2 regions of the Rhodospirillum sp. A1_3_36 genome follow, and region 1 is predicted to be linked to the other one. Evidence: predicted binding sites of a transcription regulator. Region 1 holds the regulator's gene; the other holds the start of a gene.

The links. The regulator PhoB, encoded in region 1, activates phosphate uptake and scavenging genes when phosphate is short. The targets are predictions, from matches to a motif close to TNTCATAAAACTGTCA.
Region 2: the regulator PhoB is predicted to act here: its motif matches at 5,852-5,867, upstream of ACLIRY_RS10205 (HesB/IscA family protein).

Annotation. Positions count from the first base shown of each region.
Region 1 is NZ_JBLAVB010000003.1:158,889-166,861, reverse strand. It holds gene ACLIRY_RS08365 (NAD(P)/FAD-dependent oxidoreductase) at 106-1,431, shown strand; gene ACLIRY_RS08360 (hypothetical protein) at 1,681-2,070, opposite strand; gene ACLIRY_RS08355 (hypothetical protein) at 2,100-2,498, opposite strand; gene ACLIRY_RS08350 (AraC family transcriptional regulator) at 2,688-3,509, shown strand; gene ACLIRY_RS08345 (TetR/AcrR family transcriptional regulator) at 3,825-4,487, shown strand; gene ACLIRY_RS08340 (MDR family oxidoreductase) at 4,500-5,480, shown strand; gene phoB (phosphate regulon transcriptional regulator PhoB) at 5,727-6,425, opposite strand; gene phoU (phosphate signaling complex protein PhoU) at 6,435-7,166, opposite strand; gene pstB (phosphate ABC transporter ATP-binding protein PstB) at 7,265-7,973, opposite strand, start outside.
Region 2 is NZ_JBLAVB010000003.1:577,482-585,454, reverse strand. It holds gene ACLIRY_RS10235 (FAD-dependent oxidoreductase) at 1-1,013, opposite strand, end outside; gene ACLIRY_RS10230 (electron transfer flavoprotein subunit alpha/FixB family protein) at 1,026-2,120, opposite strand; gene ACLIRY_RS10225 (electron transfer flavoprotein subunit beta/FixA family protein) at 2,138-2,989, opposite strand; gene nifW (nitrogenase-stabilizing/protective protein NifW) at 3,276-3,623, opposite strand; gene nifV (homocitrate synthase) at 3,674-4,855, opposite strand; gene ACLIRY_RS10210 (NifU family protein) at 4,957-5,301, opposite strand; gene ACLIRY_RS10205 (HesB/IscA family protein) at 5,362-5,700, opposite strand; gene ACLIRY_RS10200 (MFS transporter) at 5,934-7,169, opposite strand; gene ACLIRY_RS10195 (transposase) at 7,576-7,973, opposite strand, start outside.

The sequences.
Region 1 (7,973 bases):
GAGGAGAAAGGGGCTACGGCAGAAGATGCCGAGTTTCTCCCCCAATACGGCAACCACGGGGCCGGAGGTGCCCTAAAATACGGCTGAATAATATGGAGATCCAGCATGCGCGCCCCCTTGCACCTGATCGAGTCGACCCCAACCCTTCCCGCTCACGCCGATGCCGTCGTCATCGGCGGGGGAATCGTGGGTGTCTTCAGCGCCTACTACCTGGCGCGCCGGGGGCATAAAGTCGCCCTCCTTGAGAAAGGCGCGATCGGGGCGGAGCAATCCTGTCGAAACTGGGGATGGTGCCGCCAACAAAACCGGGACGCCCGCGAATTGCCCCTGTCCACCAAAAGTCTGGATCTTTGGGAAGCCTTCGCCCGGGACAGCGGCGAGGATACGGGCTTCAGCCGCACCGGCCTGCTCTACCTGAGCAACGACGAGGCGGAACTGGCGGGTTGGGCGAAATGGCGGGACTTCGCCAAGACGGTGGGGGTTACGACCCATATGCTGGACGCCAGGCAGGCCGGCGAACGGGGCGCGGCCACGGGCAAGGACTGGAAAGGGGGCGTTTTCTCCCCCACCGATGGGATCGCCGATCCCTCCCGGGCCGCCCCTGCGGTCGCCAAGGCCATCATGGCCCTGGGAAGCACCGTGCATCAAACCTGCGCCGCCCGGGGACTGGAAACCGAAGGGGGTAGACTCTCCGCCGTGGTGACCGAAGCGGGATCGATTAAAACCAAGGTGGTCGTCATGGCCGGAGGCGCCTGGAGTTCCTCCTTCTGTCGCCAGTTCGGCTATTCCTTTCCTCAAGCCTCTATCCGCTCCTCCATCGTCGCCCTGGGACCAGGCCAAGGCGAGATCCCTGCGGCTCTGCATACCAAGGCCATATCGATTACCCGGCGGGGGGACGGAGGGCATACCTTGGCGATCAGCGGCATGGGACGGCTGGACCCGACCTTTCAGCACCTCCTCTATAGCCGCCACTTTCTCCCCATGTTCGCCAGACGGTGGCGAAGCTTGGCACCCGGCGGATTTGAAGGGCTGCGAAGTGGCCATGAAACCTTGAAGCGCTGGACATTGGACGCACCAACTCCGATGGAACGGATCCGTATCCTCGACCCCCGACCGGATCCCCGGGCGGTTCGGATCATGCTTCAGCGGGCCAGGGATCTCCTCCCCGGCCTGAAGACCGCTCCGGTGACAGCCAATTGGGCGGGCTATATCGACAGTACGCCGGATGGCGTTCCCGCCATCGGCCCGGTCGCCTCCCTGCCCGGCCTGATCATGGCCACGGGCTTCAGCGGCCATGGCTTCGGAATCGGCCCTGGCGCGGGACATCTTGTGGCCGACATCGTGGAGGGTACGCCCCCCATCGTCGAGGCGACGGCCTATTCCCCTGACCGCTTCCGTCGCCCCGGAGACACCAAAGTCGCAGAGTTTTGACCCGGAAGAGAATAGAGGAGACGGGATGGACGGCCCCTTTTTCCCGGATTACGTAAAGAGGGGGTCGGAGTTCAAGGGCTCCCCTTGAAAGCAGCCATCCATGAAACAGATTCGGCGGAGTATGATGTACTCTGTCTCCTTGAAAAACCAAAAAACGCGGGGCTTTGCCCCGCCCCCCAACCGGGGCCTGAGGCCCCGGACCCCCATTTGGGATCAATCAGTAGGCTGGGCACTTCGTCACGTAACGGATCACAGAGACAGCAGTTTTACGGCGATCTCCATGGCCTCCTCGCGAGACGAGGCGAGCTTCATCGGAAAGCCCCAGAATTTGGCAAAAGCCATACCGAAAGGCTTGAATGCCAGACGCTTGGCGGCGCTCGCTTCAATCACGATCATCGCCAGCACCCGTGTCCGTAGGTCGGCCTTGTGCTTCTTCATCCACAGCGTGGTGCGCTTCTTTTCTTCCTGGCTGTGCTCGTGCTCTTCGGTCGGAGCGGAATCGGTCAAAAGCACGAACGGCGCGCCGCGATTCAGGATCTCCTCAAACACCTCGAAGTCCTCGTCGTGGTCGTGATCGTGATCGGGATCTTTGTCATAACGCATCCAGACGAGCGGGAAGTTCGTGCTGTCCAAAGGCATTCTTCGTCTCCTTGCCGGGATGGGTGGTTTCATTTCGGACGGATGTGCCGCCATGACATGATCAGCGCAACCGCGCCCGGCAGCGTGACGGCCAACAGCTCCAAGCCAACGAGATGGCTGCCGTCGCGTAAACCATCCGATACGCCGGCGAGCGTGCTCATGATGAAAAGGAGGCCCCCGAGAACGAGCATGGCCCAGTCAGTCGCGCGCCTTGCGGCAAGCGCCAGCAACGGCGGGACGACCCAAGCACCGTAAAAGAGAGATACGCCCCACAACGCGACGGGGCCGAACGTCACGGCCTCCATCGTCCCGCCGCTACTGACATAGGCGTTCAGGTAAGAAAAGCACTGGATTGTGACGAAGAATACGGCCCCGACAGCTGGAACAAGCCATGCGAGTGCGAGCTGAGTTGGTTTCTTTTCGTTCACATTTACTCTCCTGTTTGTATTTGCGCGATAGGGCCGTTGAGCGCTGCCCCTCTTGAAGACAAGCGCCATCCTGAAGGCCGCTTGTCCCTTCTGCCTGAAAGCAATACGTCAGTCGACGGATGGCGTCATTGCGCAATCCTGCCATCATATGTTCCAATCCGGCCAAAATGGAAAACGCAGGGGCTTTTGATGTATGTAGACCTCCGTAGCGATTGGCTTTCCTATGTCGATGAGCTTCCTCGCCCTCTCGTCACGGCCAACGCTGTCGCCAATCTTGAGGCCCTGGAGCAATCGCCGCGGCACCACCATCAGAAAGCGCAACTGCTTTTCACGGTCCGCGGCGTCATCAACTGCGAGGTTGAAGACGCTGTCTGGATCGTGCCGCCGCACTGTGCCGTGTGGATTCCCGGCGGGCTGCCCCATACCGTTTTCGGATCAGGCGAGGTGGAGTGCATCTCCCTCTTCATCCAGCCTCCTGAGGCTCCGAAGCTGCCGAGCGACTGCTGCACGGTCACGGTATCGAGCTTTTTCCGTCATTTGCTCATGCGGGCCAACACGCTGCCGGAGCTCTATGACGTCAACGGTCCGGACGGCCGCATCGTGTCCGTTATCTTCGATGAGCTGGCTGTGGCACCGGTCGAAGACCTTCGCCTCCCGATCCCCAGCGATTCGCGCCTGAAGAAGCTCACCGACCTGTTAATCGCGGCCCCCGCAGATCATGCAACCGTCGCGGAGTGGGCCTCCCGCATCGCGCTCAGCGAGCGCAGCCTGAGCCGTATGTTGGTGGAAGAGGTGGGCATGAGTTTCGGCCGCTGGCGCCGACAGTTGCATGTTGTCCTCGCCTTGCGGCGTCTGAGCGCCGGCCAGACAGTCCAGGCCGTCGCGATGGACCTCGGCTATGAAAGCGCCAGCAGTTTCGTAACCATGTTTCGAAAGATGGTCGGCAAACCGCCAAACCGCTATCTGCTCGAGCGGCTTAGGCCTGCACCTCACGAGCATGGCGAACGATAGGACCTGCTGGGTTTCATCCACGATCGCTGCCTCTCCCGCTTACGAGGTGTCTCAATCACCACTGTACATGACAGGGGGATGTTTTCCCCTCACGGGGCTTTGCCCCGTCCCCCACTGGGGCCGAAAGGCCCCAGACCCCGGGCCCAAAAAAGGGAGGTTTGGGGGCATTTTCCCCAAATAGGCTTGGGCAATCGTCCATATGGGGGCGCAAGTTTGCGACGCGTGCATGCGTTGGTATCAACCCTCAGGGGTTGGTTATGGCGACCCGTTCATGCTGGCATTGATTTTCTAGACCAATTCGTCTATTAAATATGCATGACCCAAATCGATGCCCCCCCACCCCCCAACGAAAAGCCCCGCCGCGGCCGCCCACGCGGTGCACCGGATGCTTCCGAGGCACGCCAGAAACTGATCCGCGCCGGGCTTGAGCACCTGACCGAAAGGGGATATTCCTCAGTCGGGGTCGACGAGATCCTCACGGCGGCAGGGGTTCCCAAGGGCAGCTTCTATCACCACTTCCGTGGCAAGGCCGACTTCGGCCTGGCGCTCGTCGCAGCCTACAACGCCTATTTCATATCGCAGCTTGAACGGGCCTATCTGGACGAAGAGCGTGCGCCACTCGACCGTCTCCGCATCTTTACCGAAAGGGCCGAAGAGGGGATGGCGCGGCATGGTTTCAGGCGGGGATGCCTCGTCGGCAACCTTGGGCAGGAAATGGGCGCACTTCCTGACGCGTTCCGCACTGCGCTCACCACCGTGCTGGATGACTGGCAGGCCCGAACGGCACACCTGCTGAGCTTGGCGCAGGCGCAGGGCGAGATCGCACCACATCACGACCCTGAGGCCCTGGCCGAGACCTTCTGGATCGGTTGGGAAGGGGCTGTTCTGCGCGCCAAACTGGAGCTGCGCCCCAATGCCCTGCGCCGCTTTACGAGCACCTTCCTCCGTCTGATTGAAAATGACACAGCACAAATCTGAAAGGACACGAAGATGAAGGCGATCCTGATTGAAAAGCCCGATGAGACGCAGAACGTTTCGGTGAAAGACATTTCCGACGAGCAGCTGCCCGAGGGGGACGTTCTGGTTGAAGTCGCTTACTCGACGATGAATTACAAAGACGCGCTGGCCATCACCGGTGCCTCCCCTGTCGTTCGCCGATTTCCAATGGTGCCCGGCATCGACTTCTCCGGCACCGTCATTGAAAGCCACAACCCGGCTTTCAAGCCCGGCGACCGGGTCGTGCTCAACGGCTGGGGCGTGGGCGAAACCCATTGGGGCGGGCTAGCTGAACGCGCAAGGGTCAAGGGCGATTGGCTGGTGCCGCTGCCCGAGGCGATCGATCTGCGGCAGGCGGCAGCGATTGGCACGGCGGGTTACACGGCGATGCTCTGCGTGCTGGCGCTGGAACGGCAAGGGGTAACGCCGGACAAGGGTGAGATCGTGGTCAGCGGCGCAGCGGGCGGCGTCGGCAGCGTCGCAACGGCGCTTCTGGCGGCAAAAGGGTATCACGTTGTGGCCGTAACCGGCCGCGCCTCCGAGACGGATTACCTGCACGGGCTCGGGGCGACGTCAGTCATCGACCGCGCGGAGCTAACCGGAAAACCCCGCGCTCTGGCCAAGGAGCGCTGGGCTGGGGGGATCGATGTCGCTGGCAGCACTGTGCTGGCGAACATGCTTTCGATGATCAAATATCGCGGTGTCGTCGCGACCTGCGGTCTGGCGGCCGGCATGGATCTGCCCGCTTCTGTCGCGCCTTTTATCCTGCGCGGCGTGACGCTTTCCGGAGTCGACAGTGTCATGTGCCCCAAGCCGGACCGGCTTGAGGCTTGGTCGCGGCTGGCTGGCGATCTCGACCTCGACAAGCTTGAGGAGATGATCACCGAACTGCCCTTCGACGAGGTCATCGCCACCGCGCCGAAATTCCTCGATGGCGCCGTGCGGGGCCGCATCGTCGTTCCAGTCTCCCCTTGAGACCTGCATGGACCAACTGTCCGCAACACAGGCGCTCTAGATCAGCTTGAAACAAGCTGGCCCACGGTATACGCCAGTGTCTCGTCTATTTTGGGCGATTGCCCAAACCCATTTGGGGGCAAATGCCCCCAAACCCCCCTTTTTTTTGGCCTGGGGTCTGGGGCCTTTCGGCCCCAGTGGGGGACGGGGCAAAGCCCCGTAACGGGAAAACGCCCCCTGTCGTGTAGCGTGAGGCTGGCCCCAGCCTCATGCTACAATGGCATTTTGATCCAAGGCATAACCCGCAGCGCGGACGGTGCGGATCAGATCCATGTCTTCATCGCTGTTCAGCGCCTTACGCAAACGCCGGATGTGGACATCCACGGTCCGCGGCTCCACATAGATGTCCGGCCCCCAAACCGCGTTCAGAAGCTCTTCGCGGGAGAAGACCGCGCCAGGGTTCTGCATCAGGAATTGCAGCAGGCGGAACTCGGTGGGCCCCAGGTGGATATAGCGGCCTCCCCGGGTCACCCGATGGGCCCCCAGGTCCATGACCACATCTGCGTAGTTCAAGCTGCCCTTGGTGTTGCTCGGCTGCGACCGACGCAGCAGCGCCTTTACCCGAGCGAGCAATTCGGGCATGGAGAAAGGCTTGGACATATAGTCGTCCGCCCCGGTGTTCAGACCACGGATCCGGTCACTTTCCTCGCCCCGTGCGGTCAGCATCAGGATCGGCAGGTCCCGGGTGCGGGGCTTGCGCCGCAACTGTCGACAGACCTCAATCCCAGACATGACCGGCAGCATCCAATCCAGGATCATCACATCTGGCTGGGCCTCGGCCACCAGGGTCATGGCTTCTTCGCCATCCATGGCTTCCACCACGCGATACCCCTCCTTCTCCAGATTATACCGCAGCAGGGTGACCAGGGAGGCCTCGTCCTCGACGATCATCACTTGTGGTTTCATTGGCTCAGCTCACGATATCCCAGACGTCGGGTCCGGGGGGGTGGAGGCAAAATTTCCGGCTTCCCGTCCCTTAGGCCGAGTGGCCCGCAGGGGCTTACCGGAAACAAGATAATGGATATTCTCGCAAATATTCGTCGCGTGGTCCCCGATCCGCTCGATATTCTTGGCAATGAACATCAGATGGGTACAGGCGGTGATATTGCGCGGATCCTCCATCATGTAGGTCAGAAGCTCGCGGAAGAGCGAGGTGTACAGTTCGTCCACCTCCTCGTCGCGGGACCAGGCATCGACGGCCTTGTCCAAATCGCGTTCCACATAGGCATCAAGGGTATCATTGACGATATCTTGCACCAATCGCGCCATCCGCGGAACAGTCGCCACCGGCTTGACCACGGGAAGTTGGTTCAGCACCAAGGCGCGCTTGCCCACATTCGAGGCGTAGTCTCCGATCCGCTCCAGGTCCGAGGCGATCTTGAAGGCGCCGACAATGTTGCGCAGATCGTCGGCCATCGGCTGGCGCAGGGCAAGCAGACGCACCGCCCGATCGTTGATTTCCTGCTCCATGGCATCAATACGCGCATCGGAACTGACCACGCGGGAGGCCAGATCGTTGTCCCGGCGGATCAACGCCTGGATGGCGTTGACCATTTGGGCTTCCGCCAATCCTCCCATGCGCAACACGGTCTTGACGAGCATCTTCAGCTCCTCGTCATAGGACCGCACCGTATGTTCCGTAGGCATGGGGTTTCTCCTCGTCCTCCCAACCGTTGGTTGGACAGAATGACGGCGCGTGGTGTCCGTCACCACCCGCCGTCAATAATAGTGCGCCCGTTCCGGTCTTAACCGAAGCGGCCCGTGATATACCCCTGGGTCAGATTATGCTGGGGATTGGTGAAGATCGTTTCCGTATCCCCGCATTCGATCAGGCGCCCCAAGTGAAAGAACGCCGTCCGCTGGGACACGCGCGCGGCCTGCTGCATGGAATGGGTGACGATCACAATGGTGAAGTTCGTCCGCAGTTCATCGATCAACTCCTCGATCTTCGCCGTGGCGATGGGATCAAGGGCCGAACAAGGTTCGTCCATCAGAATGACTTCCGGCGAGACGGCAATGGCCCGGGCGATGCACAGGCGCTGCTGTTGCCCACCGGACAAGCCCGTGCCCGGCGCGTCCAGGCGGTCTTTGACCTCTTCCCACAGACCAGCCCGCACCAGAGAGGACTGAACGATATCGTCCAGCTCCGCCTTGCCCGTGGCCGTGCCGTGGATGCGTGGACCATAGGCGATGTTCTCATAAATCGACTTTGGGAAGGGATTGGGCTTCTGGAAAACCATGCCAACCCGGGCCCGCAGTTCCACCACATCGATCTTGCGATCGTAGATATCTTCCTCGTCCAGACGGATATCACCGCTCACCCGACAAATGTCGATGGTGTCGTTCATCCGGTTCAGGCAGCGCAAGAAGGTCGATTTACCGCAGCCCGACGGACCAATAAAGGCCGTGACTTCCTGGGCGACGATGTCCAGTCCCACATCTTTGATGGCATGC
Region 2 (7,973 bases), 420 kb from region 1:
GCCTTCAGGGTAATGATCGTCTCCGCAGCCAACCGACCGGAGGTCAGCGCCAGATTGGACCCCTCACGATGGGCGGCGTTCAAGAAATGGGCCGCATCACCGGCGATCAACCAGCCATCCCCGTATAACTGGGGAACCGCCTTGTAGCCGCCTTCCGGGATCAAATGGGCGGCGTATTCCTTGACCTCCGACCCCTTGATCAGGGGGGCGATGGAGGGATGGGCCTTGAAGGTGTCCAGCAATTGGGCCGGAGAAACCTTTTTCTCCACGAAGTCGGAGACGATACAGCCGATCCCCAACGCGATGCTTTCCCCATTGGTATAGAGGAAGCCCGTCCCCAGCATCCCCGAGGTCACGGTTCCGAGAGCCTCAATCACCACCCCTTCATCGTCCTGGATATTGAAGCGTTCGTTGATCACATCCCGAGGCAGGAAGTGCATTTCCTTCACCGCCAGGGCGGCGTGTTCCGGATTGATCTCCTCCCGCAAGCCGGAGCGCTGCCCGACCAGGGCATTCACGCCGTCGGCCATCAGGACCACGTCGGCGAAGACCTCTCCCTCGTCCCGATCCACCCGGACGCCGATCACCTTGCCGGTGTCGTTGCGGATCAACTCCAGCACCGTGGTCTCGCAGATGACCATGGCGCCCGCGTCCCGGGCCTGCCGGTTGAACCACTTGTCAAACTGCGCCCGGATGATGGTGTAGCGGTTGGGCTTGTCCTCGTTGAAGTTCTCCGAGCGGAAGTGACTGCCCACGTAGGACCGCTCATCGAGCATCCACATGCGCTGCTCGATCACATGGCGCTCGAGCGGCGCTTCCTCGCGGAAATCGGGAATGATCCGTTCCACGGCATCGGCGTACAGAATGGCGCCCTGGACGTTCTTGGAGCCGGGATATTCCCCCCGCTCGATCTGCAGAACGTTCAGCCCCGCCTTGGCCAGCGTATAGGAGGCAGCGTTCCCCGCCATACCCGCGCCGACGATGATCACATCGAAATGTTCAGCCATTGTCATTGCCTTTCCCTGTTAGCTGGCCATGCGCCGGGCGGCCAGACGTTCGGCGAAGGCCTTGGTCAGCGCGGGCAGAATTTTGGTGGCATCGCCCACAATCCCGTGGTGGGCAAATTCGAAGATCGGCGCGTTGGGGTCGGTATTGATGGCGAGGATCCTATCGGCCCCCTCCACGCCCACCCGGTGCTGAATGGCCCCGGAGATCCCGGCAGCGATATACAACTTGGGACGGATGGTCTTGCCGGTCTGACCGATTTGGCGGTCAGCGGTGATCCACCCCTTCTGGACCAGCGGGCGAGAGCCGCCATATTCGGCACCCAGCACCGCCGCCAGGTCCTGAACCAAACGGAAGTTGGCGGGGCTGCCCAACCCCAGGCCACCGGCGACAACAATGTCGGCATAGGCCAGATGAGAGTCCTCGGAGGCGGCATCGGGAATAAACTCCAACACCTTGGTGATGATGTCCGTCTCTTCCAGCACAAGTTTGAAGTCCACCACCTTGCCGGTTCGACCGGGAACCCGGTCGGGCATGGCCATCACCCGGGGGCGCACTGTCGCCATCTGCGGCCGATAGTTCAGGGTGTAAATCGTGCAGAGCAGGGTGCCGCCAAAGGTCGGCCGGGTGGCCGCCAAGGACCGGTCATCATCGATGGCCAGTTCCGTGGAATCCGCCGTCAAACCCGTTTTCAGGGTGGTGGCCACGGAGCCCGCCAGATCGCGACCCAGATTGGTGGCGCCCATCAACAGGACTTCCGGCTGATAGCGGTTCACCAAATCGGTCATCGCCTTGGTGAAAGACTCATTGCGGTAATCGGCCAACAGCGGGTCAATCACGGTATAGACCACGTCCGCGCCATACTCGAAGGAGTCCTGGGTGGCTCGCTCGACACCGCCATCGGGGGCTCCCATGACCACGGCGCAGAGATCGACCTCCAGCTTATCGGCCAGCTTGCGGCCCTCGCCCAGCAGTTCCCAGGACACGGGATGCACCTGGCCCCGCTCCAACTCCACAAGCACCCAAACGTGTTTGTAGCTTTTGAAGTGCTCGGGCAGTTCCTTCTTGGCACTGGCCCGGCTGGCCTGGGGGGCGGGTTTCTTGGCGTCCGTCATCTCTCGCTCCCTTTCTCTCAGGAGGCCAGAACCAACTCGGGGATTTCGGCCTCGAGTTTGGGATTGGCAGTGAACAGGGCGTCGATGGCGGCTTGCGCGATCTCGGCGTCGGATTTGCCCTCGGTTTCCACCAGGACGGCTTTCTCATTGCGGGGCTTCGGAGCGAAGACCTTCTTCACCACCGTCGGCGAGCCGCGCAGGCCGCATTTGGTGATATCCTCCACCCCGGCCTGTTCGGCGTTCCAGGTGGTGATCTCGGCCCGGGCAGCCCGGAACATGTCAGGCATGGAACCGCGACGCAGGACATTGGAGCCTTCCAACATGGTGATCAGGCAGGGCAACCCGGTGGTCAGCACCTGGGTGCCCCCCTCGGCCCGGCGCTCCACAACGATGGAGCGAGACCCCAAATCCAGGGAGCGGATCGCCGACACATAGGTCAACTGATTCAGCCCCATGCGCTTGGCAATGCCTGGGCCGACCTGGGCCGTGTCGCCGTCGATGGTCTGCTTCCCGGCAAAGACGATGTCCACCGGCTCCTCGGCGTCGATCTTCTTGATCGCCGTCGAAAGCGCAAAGGAGGTGGCCAAGGTATCGGACCCGGCGAAGAAGCGGTCGGTCAGCAGGACCGCAGCGTCGGCGCCACAGGCCAAAGCCTTGCGGAGGCTCTCATCGGCCATGGGCGGCCCCATGGTCAGGACCGTGACCTTGCCGCCAAACTGGTCCCGCAGGCGCAAGGCCTCCTCCAGCACGACGAGGTCGTAGGGGTTAATGATCGTCGGCACGCCCTGGCGCATGATGGTGTTGGTCACCGGATGCACCCGGATCTGCGCGCTGTCTGGAACCTGTTTAATGCAAACAACGATATGCATATATCGTCTCCTCCATCGCGAGGGCCCCGGAGGCCCGACTGTTTCCGGTGCGGGGTGTGCCCCGCTGAAGTCCTGGTCGTTTCGGCGTTATGGGTCGTTTGTGACCTGTCGGCTTACCGACGAAACCCGGGGCTTGCCCCTGTGACCCATGCTCCAACTTAGCAAAAACAATGCCAAAACTAAGAACTTGAAAAATAGACGGTTTTTCTGGATTTCGGACCAACACTTCTGTCGTTTATGTCCTCTACCCGACAAACAGACCCGACAATTCCCTGTCGCAAATCCCTCAGGCTTCGGCCGAGGATCCGACGGGCTCTCCCCCTAACGGCTCAATCGCATCCAAGCCGACGAAAGCCTTCCCCTGCTCTTCCTTGAAAACCTTGAATAGCTTTTCAGTCCGGGCATCGGTCGTGGTGAAATCCATGTGGGCACGAGCCAAACAGGCCCGATGGGCGGAGCGCAGGGCGTCGTCGTTGGTCTCATCCACCTCGGTCTGTTCCAGGTAGGTCTGGTACTTCTTGAGGATATGCAGACGGTTCACATCCACCAGATGCTCGTCGTATTCGATATCCAGGAAGTCAAAGAACTCTTCGGCATCGGACAGGGACTTCAACTCACGCATAAATGTGCCCATGGGGGATATCCTCTCTTGTCTGGTCGGATCGGGTCAGGTCGGGAGTGGGATCAGCTCGCAGCCCGGTGGTGAGGGCGACTGAAATCCATATTTTCTACGGCCTCGGCCACGGACAGGGTTTCCACGTAAAAGCGCTTGATGTCGCCGTCCGAGGGAACCGCCTTGGTCTCTCCAACATGGCGCCGCACCCGGGCGAGCATGGCCCGGGCCTGGGCCTCGCCAGGGGACAAACCCAGCGCGTTACAGGCGTGCAAGACACCGGCAACACCGGAATGCTTACCCAGAACCAGTTGGTGACTGCGCCCCAAGTCAGCCGGGGACAAGGCCTCGTAGTTCTTGGGATCACGGAGCAAACCACTCACATGGATCCCGGATTCATGGGTGAAGATCCCCGCGCCGACAATCGGCTTGTTGACCGGCACCGGCCGACCCGAGGCATCGGCGACAAGGCGGGACACCATGGTCAGAGCCCTTGGGTCGACCCCCGTGTGGCGGTCGTAAATGTTGCGGCAAGCCATCACCACTTCCTCCAGCGGCGCATTCCCGGCGCGCTCACCGAGGCCATTGACGGTGGTGGAAACATGGGTGGCCCCGCCAAGGACCGCGCCCAGGGAGTTGGCCGTGGCCAGTCCCAAATCATCATGGGCGTGGATTTCCAGCTCCAGACCGCTGTTGGTGCGCATGCGCTTGAAGAGGGATTGGGTGGTGAAGGGATCCATGATGCCCAGGGTATCGGCGAAGCGGAAGCGCCGGGCACCGGCCTTCTCCGCTTGCTCGAGGACCCGCAGCAGGAACTCCGGATCGGCACGGCTGGAATCCTCGCCACCAAGCGCCACCTCCAGCCCCTTCTCCAGGGCGGTCTTGACCATGGTTTCGATATGGGCGAGCACCCAATCCCGATCCCGACCGATCTTCCGCTCGATCTGCTGGTCCGAAATGGGAATGGACAGGTTGATCATATCGACGCCGCAATGGGTGGCCGCTTCGATATCATCCAGGTGCATGCGGCACCAAACAATCGCCCGGGTGGTGTCAAGCAGTGCCGCGACGGCGCGGATGCTCTCCTGCTCTTCGGGTCCCATGGCGGGGATCCCCACTTCCACCTCGGGCACCCCGGCATGTTCCAGGGCTCCGGCGATGGCGAGTTTTTCTGCCAGCGTAAAGGTGACGCCGGCGGTCTGCTCGCCGTCACGCAAGGTGGTATCGTTAACGACCACGGACGCGAAGGTCATGACCGTTTCTCCTTACCAGGTCCGCGTCACGCCTTTGGGGGAGGGACGCGCAAAAGAATGGGCGATGCCAACCCCGACAGGGTCAACGATGCCGAATGGACTCAGGCGGGAACAGCGGACGCCCCGATGGAAGAGGCCCTGACTGGCTTCGTCTTGCCCGCCAACTGATGGTCGGCGGACTTTGACTTGCCCGCCAACTGATGGTCGGCGGCGTGAGCCGGAATAATCCGGACCGGCTTACCGACGGCTTCCATGATCTTCTGTTGGACACCCATCAGGGTGACACTGGCCAACTGGCAGCCGACGCAGGCGCCGGTCATGTCCACGAAGACCTTGTTCTCCTCAATCCGAACGACGCTGATATCACCGTTGTCTTTCTGCAAGCGCGGGCGGATGGTGGACTCGATGACCTCGTGGACCTTGGCTTCAAAGGCTTCCTGGGACATGACGGGGGCTTCCTTTGCTCGTCTTCGAATAGGGTTCGCGGGGACAGAAGCGCCGACGCCTCAGCAAGACCCCGGGGCGGAAAAGGACTTACCGCAGGAGCAGCTTTCCGTTGCATTCGGATTCTCGAACACGAAACCGGCCCCCCCAACGCTTTCCTTGAAATCCAGGACCGTGCCGTTCAGCAGGGGCTGGCTATCGGCGTCCACGAAAACTTTCACATCCTCGCCAATATTGATCACATGGTCGCCGTCCTTGGGGGCAGCCTCCAGGCCCATGCGATAGACAACACCGGCACAGCCACCGGATTGCACCATGATCCGCAGCCCCTCGGCCTTCTCGGCGGAGCCGGAAACGACCTTGCGGACGGCGGCGGCAGCGGATTCAGTCACATTCATCATCGGGGGGACCCTCCTTCATGGAACAGGCAACAAGGGGTGTGCGCCTATTGAAAAGCAAAGATCATGCCAAGCGACACTCTATTGATTTACAACAATTTCCCAGCTCGTCGGGGCTGGAGGATTTCCGACAAACCCACCCCTTCCCGCCTTTTGTCGCAAAGCCGACATGGAAAAGGGGGGCATAGCCCCCCTCGTTGTCACCTGATCAATCACAAACCGCCCCGCCCCCGTCTCTACCCCTTGTGAGAGCGGGCGAGGCGGATGCCCCCCCACAGGAAGATCCCCAGGGACAGGGCGGGAAAGAGGAAACCGGCAAGGCTCGCGCCTTTCCAGCCCCCGAGGGCAAAGGCCCAACCACCCAAAGCAGACCCCAAGGCACCGCCCATAAAGAAAATCGCCATATAAAGGCCATTCAAACGCCCCCGGATCTCCGGCGCCTGGGAGAAGATGACCCGCTGGTTGACCACCAGATTCATGGTCACGCCGAAGTCGACCAGAATGGCCGCAGCCACCACCAATCCCAGCGCGAAAGTGGACCCCGTCTCCCCAAAGCCCGTCATGGGGCCCAAGAACGTCATGGGGAAGGACAGGCCAACCATGCACATGGCGGTTATACTGGCCGGGAAGCCCCAGCCCCGATCCGCGATCCGCCCGGCGATGGGCGCCGCCACAGCACCCGCCACCCCGGCCAGGGAGACCCAACCGATCCCCGCAAGGGACAGGTTGAAGGCAGGTCCGGACAGGTAGAGCGGCGCCGTCGTCCAGAACAGGCTGAAGGACGCGAAGAGCCCCGCGTGGGAAATCGCCCGACGCCGCAAGTCGGGCATGGTCAGAACCAAGCCGACCATGGAGAGCATCAGATCACCATAACGGGGCTTGGGATTGGGGTCCCGGCGGGGAAGCAGAACGCTGTGAACCACAAGCAGGATCGCCATGGCCCCAGCAGACAAGAAGAAAACCGCATGCCAGGACAACAGATTGGCAATGAAACTGGAGAGCGGACGGGAGGCCATGATGCCAAGCATCAGCCCGCTCATGACATTGCCCACCACCCGGCCACGAATGGCCTCGGGCGCCAGATGGGCCGCGAAAGGCACCAGAACCTGGATGGCGACGGATCCCAATCCAACCGCGAACATGGCCAGCAGGAAAAGCCCCCCATTCGGCGCCAGAGCCACTCCCACCAGACCGGCAGCGGCCAGGACAAGCAGGCTCACGACCAACCGCCGGTTTTCCACTCGATCCGTCAGAGGCACGATCAACAGCAAGCCCAGGACATATCCCACTTGGCCGAGGGTGACGATCAACCCTTGGGCTTCCGGCGTCAGCGCGAGATCCCTGGCAATGGACCCCACCAAGGGCTGGGTGTAATAGAGGTTTCCCGCGATAAGCCCACAGGACAGGGCCAAAAGGAAGGTAAGCCAGCCCATCTGCGCCGCGCCCCCTTCCGCAAGTCTGGGTCCCGTCATTGGACCATATCCACGGAGCGAAGAAAGCAAAGGGTGAGAATTTTCATAGCTTGCTATCCAAAAAACAAAAGACCGCTCTTTTTATGGGGCGGACATACTGGGGCCATCGGATCAGAAAAGGAGGACGCCACCCGGTGTCGGAGATGGGGCCTAGGGCACCATTCCGCAAGAGAATCGTTGGGGTTTGGTGCTTAATACCAAGGTGCGGTGAGTTTGCCTCACCGCACCTTGGAAGCGGCCAAGTGGCCGCCGCGCCTTATGGCGCGTAAAAGCCCGCCTGGCGTTTGAACGCAAGAAAAGCGGCCTGGGTTTCAACCCGCGCCGCTTGGTATAACGGCACAGTACACAACAGTGTCTCGTCTTTTTTTGGGCGATAGCCCAAGCCCATTTGGGGGCGATGCCCACACTACACGACTCTCCTTGATTTGAGGGCTTTGATGAGGGGAGCGGTTGCCGTGTTGTGATCGGTTCTCATGCATCGTCTCAGTTCGTCGAGTCCGACGCGGAACCAGGACTTGGCGTAATATCCATGTGCTTTTCGGGGCGGTGCGGCGCGCACCATGATATCGGATGCCGTGCGACAGGCCCTGGCGATGGCCAGGGTCACGAGGGCCATCAGCAGGGACAACCTTGAGGAGATTGTCAGTCTGGTGTCCTCCAGGTTCAAAACGCGCGTTTTGGTGTCGCCGAACAAACATTCGATGGCCCATCGTTTTCGATAGAGCTTAAGCGGCCCAAGGCCGGGTTCGGTGCTGGCAATAATGATGATCCCCTCGCTTCCCCTGATCCGCTTGGCGGAAAAGT